Regions from separate parts of the Massilia sp. KIM genome, predicted to be linked through region 2. Evidence: predicted binding sites of a transcription regulator. Region 2 holds the regulator's gene; the other holds the start of a gene.
The links. Region 2 encodes FNR, which switches genes on or off when oxygen is low (the NO sensors DNR and NnrR bind a similar motif). Its sites were predicted from a motif close to TTGATNNNNATCAA; they were not measured.

Region 1: the regulator FNR is predicted to act here: its motif matches at 1,507-1,520, upstream of B0920_RS20130 (universal stress protein).

Annotation. Positions count from the first base shown of each region.
Region 1 is NZ_MVAD01000002.1:1,204,835-1,208,239, reverse strand. Features, by position in the region: gene B0920_RS20140 (chemotaxis protein CheA) at 1-325, opposite strand, end outside; gene B0920_RS20135 (protein phosphatase CheZ) at 325-1,188, opposite strand; gene B0920_RS20130 (universal stress protein) at 1,593-2,072, shown strand; gene B0920_RS20125 (response regulator transcription factor) at 2,150-2,794, shown strand; gene B0920_RS20120 (Crp/Fnr family transcriptional regulator) at 3,172-3,405, shown strand, end outside.
Region 2 is NZ_MVAD01000001.1:600,139-603,543, reverse strand. Features, by position in the region: gene B0920_RS02900 (cytochrome ubiquinol oxidase subunit I) at 1-544, opposite strand, end outside; gene fnr (fumarate/nitrate reduction transcriptional regulator Fnr) at 791-1,555, shown strand; gene B0920_RS02890 (AraC family transcriptional regulator) at 1,576-2,382, shown strand; gene B0920_RS02885 (DMT family transporter) at 2,442-3,359, shown strand.

The DNA of each region.
Region 1 (3,405 bases), on a different contig from region 2:
CTTCCGGCGGGGTGCCATTGTTCAGGTCGTTGAGCTGGTCGGCCACGAAGCCGGACGCCTGCAGCGCGGCTTCCACGGCCAGCGGGGTCACCGGCGCGGCGCCGGTGCGCAGCGCATCGAACAGGTTCTCGGTCAGGTGGCAGGCCGCGACCAGGGCCGGCAGGCCCATGAAACCGGCGCCGCCCTTGATCGTGTGGAAGGACCGGAACACCGCGTTCAGCGTTTCCTTGTTATCGGGATCGCGTTCGAGGCGCAGCAGATGCTCTTCTACATTTACTGCAAGATCCATCGCCTCGACGACGAAATCCTTGAGCATATCGTCCATTAGAATCCCAGCTCGGCAAGAAGGTCGTCAACGTTATCTTGATCCAGCGCCGCTTCCGGCACCGACGGGCCCTGCATCAGCTGCACCGGTGCAGCCGCTTCCTGCTCTTTCTTGAGCAGTTTTTCCTTCAGGTCGGCCGGCGCGTTGTCGCGCAGCAGCTGGGCCAGTTCCTGCTCGACGGTCTGGGTGATCTTGACCACTTTCTTGATCAGCTGGCCGGTGATGTCCTGGAAGTCCTGGGCCATCATGATTTCCAGCAGGCGGGCCTTCTCGGCCTCGGTGGCGACCGACACGGTGGCGGCGAAGGAGCGCGAATCGCCGGCCAGGGCCTTGAATTCGTCCAGGCTCAGCTTGCCCGAGAACAGGTCGGCCCAGCGGGTTTCCATGTCCTTGGCCTGCTTTGAGAGCAGGTCCTGGGCCGGCATGCCTTCGTCCAGGGTGTTGAGCACCTTGTTGGCGGCCTGCTCGGTGAGGCTGGCGACGTATTCCAGGCGGTCTTGCGCGTCCACGATCTGGGACGAGGCTTCGGTCAGGGCCTTGTCGTAGCCCAGTTCGCGCAGCGAATCGTGCAGCAGGCGCACGATGCCGCCGAGGCGCTCGTACATGCCGCGGTCGTGCTCGCTCACCTGAACTTCCTCGGCGGCGGCCGGAGCGGCCACCGCCGTCACGACGGCGGCGGCGGCGGGAGCTGCGGCCGGCGCGGTGGCGGCGGATACCTGGTCGAACAGGGATTCGAGGTCATCGTCATCGCCAGCGGCCGAGGCCGCAGCGGGCGCCGGTTCGGCGGCGGGTGCGGGTGTGCTGGCGCGCTGCGCCGCCACTTCCTCGAATAGTGCGTCGAAATCGTCAGCGGCGTCGGTCATAATCCCTGCTTCTCCATAATGTATAAGTTCGCAATGAGCTCTGCAATTCGGGGTGCTGCGTGCATCTTCGCCGGCGACATGCCTTGCTGAATAGATGGTCTGAGTCTGCATGCGAGTGTAGCAGCGTGGTTGCCGTAGGTAAATCTCGGAAACTGGCACGCAACAAAATGGACAAGGAAACTTAATTCCGCGACAATTAAATCGCGTGGTTCCTGAATGTTTACACAAGCTAGGTGTTGTATTTTGTAATCGTAGGGCCTGTTGCCGCACATTGGTTTTGCGCACACCAAGTCGCTGGCGGCTCAACGGGTGGCTCATTTGATCGAACTCAACTGTTTGCGTCTTAGCAATCGCCGCCGCGCCCGCGACACCCCAGAATGGCGTGGCCTTTGGGAGGAGTCATCATGTACCGCAAAATCCTGATCACCACCGACGGCTCGGCCGTGTCCCAGCATACCGCCTGCGCAGGGGTCAAGTTCGCCCAGCAGATGGGGGCCGAGGTGCTGGCCCTGTTCGTCGCGCCCGAGTACCAGTATCCGGTGTATGTGGAAATCATCCCGCCCTCCTACCCCAGCGAGGAAGAATACCTGGCACAGATGCGGCGCATGGGCGAGGAATACATGGGCAGGATCATGCGCTCCTGCGCCGCCGCCAATCTCCAGCACACCTGCATGACCGCGTTCTCCGACACCGCCGCGCTCAAGATCGTCGACGTGGCCGAGCAGGAACACTGCGACCTGATCTTCATGGGCTCGCACGGGCGCAGCGGCTGGGGGCAGTTGTTGCTGGGCAGCGTCACCAACAAGGTACTGTCGCACACCACCAAGCCGGTGCTGGTGCACCGCCTGATCAAGGAACCCGGCACCGGTACCCAACCCGCATAGTATGAAGAGCGACAAGTTCCTGACCTTGGCACTGTGCTAACCTGTTCCTGCTTGCCGACCGCGGCTGAGGGATGAATATGGTACGAATCGTCATTGCCGATGACCACACGATCATGCGTGAAGGGCTCAAGCGCATCCTGGATGGCGCCGCGGACATCGACATCGTCGGCGAGGCGACCAATGGTTTCGAGGTGCTGGCCCAGGTGCGCCAGGGGGGATTCGACCTGCTCCTGCTCGACCTGTCCATGCCGGGCCGGAGCGGCGTCGACCTGATCCGCCAGGTGCGGGCCGAGGCGCCCAAGCTCGCCATCCTGATTCTCACCATGCATGAAGAGGAGCAGTACGCGGTGCGGGCGATCCGCGCCGGGGCCCAGGGCTACCTGACCAAGGAAAGCGCGGGCACCCAGCTGGTGGGGGCGATCCGCAAGGTCGCCTCGGGCCGCCCCTACATCAGCACCGAGGTGGCCGAGCAGCTGGCGCTCAACATCATGGCGCCGAGCGAGCAGTTGTTGCACAAGCAGCTGTCGGACCGCGAATTCGAGGTGTTTTCGCTACTCGTCGGCGGCAAGTCCATCACCGAGATCGCCAACGGACTGCATTTGTCCGTCAAGACCGTCAGCACCCACAAGACCAGGATCATGCAGAAGATGGGCATGAACTCGCTGTCCGAGATGGTCCAGTACGCCGTTGCCCACCGCTTGCTGTCGCCGATGAAGGCTTGATCAAGCAAGATTAGACCCCAGCCTGGTGTTTTCGTGCCACGCCGCGGCTGCCCGCTCCGCGCTTTCCCTTGCCGGCCGCTGCGCCGGCTCCCCTGCCCTGACCTTGGTCTTCCCTCTCGTTCCCGAAGCGGCGGATCAGAATATTCCTACAAGTACGCCATCTCTCCTACCTACATATTCAGGCATCGCTGATATTCGTGCCGGACTCGTGTTGGCATACTGAATTCAAGCGTTTCGACTTGCTTGCGATCCAAGTCACGGTGTCAGCCGTCCGGATCGTTGCGGGAAACCCTGAGTTCCTTCACCTGGAGATGAGCATGCAGTCCCAGCCAACGTCAGAACAACGCAATGTCACCCAGCCGACCCTGCATTCGCCGATGGAAGCCGGCCGCCAGCGCCAGGGACGACTCTGGTCCAACCTGAAAGAAGTCTGCGACCTGCTCCGCATTCCTGCCAGCGTGTCGGTGACCTCCGAAGAACTCCTTTTCCAGCACGTGCAGTTCAAGACCGGCCAGCGCGTCCACACCATCGGCCAGGCCTTCGACACGCTCTACATCGTCAACTCCGGTTTCCTCAAGACCGTCCTGATCGACGAGTTCGGCAACGAACAG
Region 2 (3,405 bases):
AGGGAAACGAGGGGTTGAAGATGATCGCCAGCCAGTCCACCGGCACCATGCGCCCGCCCTCGATGGCATAGCCCTGCGGGGTCTGCATCCAGCTGTTGGCGCCCAGGATCCAGGTCGAGGAGATCAGCGTGCCGATCGCGACCATGCAGGTGGCCACGAAATGCAGCTCGCGCCCGACCCGGTTCCAGCCGAACAGCATCACGCCCAGGAAACCGGCTTCGAGGAAGAAGGCGGTCAGCACCTCGTAGGCGAGCAGCGGCCCCATCACGCTGCCGGCGAACTCGGACAAATAGCTCCAGTTGGTGCCGATCTGGTAGGCCATGACGATGCCCGAGACCACGCCCATGCCGAAGGTGACGGCGAAGATCTTGAGCCAGAAATGATAGAGGTCGACGAAGACCTGGCGCCCGGTGCGCAGCCAGCACAGTTCGAGCACGGCGAGATAGCTGGCCATGCCGATGGTGATTGCCGGAAACAGGATGTGGAAGGACATCGTGAACGCGAACTGGATTCGTGCCAGATCCAGGGCGGTGAAACCGAACATGGGCGCTCCTTCGCTCAGACCACGCTTGTGCATTCGCATCGCGTCCCGGCGAATCTAGCACGGCGTCCCCATGCGCACGTTTGGCCGGTGTCGAAACGGCATGCCAGACGGATCATCGTTCTGGAACCTGCACCCGAAACGCAACAAGATTCGGCCATTGCGGCCGGGCCGGGGCCTCCGGCCGACTTGTTCGCGGCGCGGCGGGTCTATAATCCAGACTCGCTCACAGACAGGACGCTCCACCCCATGACCCAGACCGTGTCGTTCAAGTCCGACCAGCCCGTCAATATCCAGGCCATCAAGGCAAGCTGCTCCGCCTGCAGCATGCACCAGCTGTGCCTGCCGATGGGGCTGGAAGACGCCGACATCAACCGCCTCGACCAGATCATCGGCCGCCGCCGCCGGCTCGAGCGCGACGAGCGCCTGTACCAGATGGGCGAGCCCTTCCGCAACCTGTACGCGGTGCGCTTCGGCCACTTCAAGACCTACCAGGTGAACGCGGCCGGCGAAGCCCAGATCACCGGCTTCCAGATGGCCGGCGAGCTGCTCGGCATGGACGCCATCAGCGGCAGCCACCATTGCGACGCGGTGGCCCTGGAAGACTCGGAAGTTTGCGAGATCCCCTTCTCGCGCCTGGAAGAACTGTTCGGCGAAGTGCCGGCCCTGCTGCGCCACTTCCACCGCATCATGAGCCAGGAGATCACGCGCGAGCAGAACGTCATGCTGCTGCTGGGTAACATGCGCGCCGAGCAGCGCTTCGCCGTGTTCCTGGTGAACCTGTCGGCGCGCTACGCCGCGCGCGGCTATTCGCCCAACGGCTTCCAGCTGCGCATGTCGCGCGAAGACATCGGCAACTACCTCGGCCTGACCATCGAAAGCGTCAGCCGCCTGCTGTCGCGCTTCAAGAAACAGGGCTGGATCGAGGTCGACAAGCGCGAAGTCAGGCTGCTCGATCCGGTCAAGCTCAAGGCGCTCGCGGCCGGCACCGACGTGTGCAGTCCGATGGCCTGAGGCGCCAGGGCGGACCGGCGATGAGCTCCCCTTCTCCGTTCGCGCTGCACCTGCGCAGCTACGGCGCGCTGGGCGACCCCGACCGCCATGCCTACGCCCAGCTGGTCCTGCCGCTGCGGGGCGGCCTTGCCCTCGAGATCGAAGGCCGCGCCGGCCGCCTCGACGCGCTGCGCGGCGCGCTGATCGCGCCCGGCGCCTGGCACGCGCAGGCCGGCGAGGCCGGCAACCAGTCCCTGATCCTCGACCTCGACGCCGGCGTGCTGGCGCGCGGCCCCTGGCAGCGCCTGCTGGAACGCCCCTTCCCCACCATCGGCCCGGCGGCCCGCAAGCTGGTCGAGTTCATGGGCATCGTGGGCGGCAGCGGCCCGGCCGCCACCGTGCAAGGCTGGGCCCCGCTGCTGCTCGACACCCTGGCCCAGGAAGCGCCCCAGCCGCTGTCGCGCCTGGCGGCCCTGACGGCGCGCATCGAGGCCGAGCCTGGCCTGCCCTGGGATGTGGAGCGGATGGCGCGCGTGGCGGGTCTCTCGGCCAGCCGCCTGCACGCCCTGTTCCGCGAAGAGCTGGGCGCCAGCCCGCGCGCCTGGCTGGCGGCGCGGCGGCTGGAACTGGCCTGCGCCTGGCTGGCCGGCAGCGCCCGTCCGATCGCCGACATCGCCCTGGCCGCCGGCTTCGCCGACCAGAGCGGCCTGACCCGCGCCATGCGCCTGGCGCTGGACACCACGCCGGCCGCTTATCGGCGCGCACATCGGCCTTCACATCGAAGCGCACATCGGAGCGCCGACCCGCACGCGGCCAACTCCGGCGAGCCTGTGCACAAAACGCAGTAGACGGCGCCAAGATATTTCTCTTCCCGGCGGCCAGAATCTCCACTTTCAGGAGATGCTTCATGGTCGTCAACAATACCCCGCTCGGCATCGGCGCGAGCATCCTGGCCGGGGCCCTGTGGGGCCTGGTCTTCCTGGCGCCCAAGCTGGCGCCGGGCTTCCTGCCGCTGCAGCTGTCCGCCGGGCGCTACCTGGCCTACGGCCTGGTGGCGGCGGTGCTGATCGCCCCCGCTTGGCGCCGCCTGCTGGGGCTGCTCGGCTGGCGCGAGTGGCGCGCCCTGCTCTTTCTCGCCTTCACCGGCAACATCATCTATTACGTGTTCCTCGCCACGGCGGTGCGGGAAGGCGGGGTGGCCATGCCTTCGCTGGTGATCGGCCTGCTGCCGATCGCGGTGACCCTTGTCGGCAGCCGCGAGCGCCATGCGCTGCCGCTGCGCCGCCTGGCGCCCTCCCTGCTGCTGAGCGCGGCGGGCCTGGCCTGCATCGGCTGGCAGTCGCTGTCCACGGGCGGGGTCGCTTCCCTGCTGGCCCTGGGCTGCGCCTTCGGCGCGCTGGTCTCCTGGACCATCTTCGCGGTCCACAACAGCCGCTGGCTGGCGCGCCTGGAGGGCGTGTCGGGCAACGAATGGAATCTGCTGGTCGGGGTGGTGACCGGCCTCGAGGCCCTGGTGCTGGCGGTGCCGGCCTTCGCGGGCGGCATGGGGAGCCACAGCGGCGCCCAGTGGCTGCATTTCGCCGGCCTGGTCACCAGCGTGGCCATCTGCTGCTCGATCCTCGGCAACGCCCTGTGGAATGTGGCCAGCCGGGTCCTGCCCCTGACCCTGGTGGGCCAGATGATCGTCTTCGAGACCCTGTTCGCCTCGCTCTACGGCTTCCTCTGGGAAGCGCGCTGGCCCGGCGCGCTGGAATGGGCCGCCATGGCCCTGCTGGTGGGCGGCGTGGTGGCCTGCGCCTCGGCCCACGCGCAGAAACAGGACTAGGCGTCTGCGCGGCCAGGCTCCTGCCCGCCAACATGGCGACAGCTCT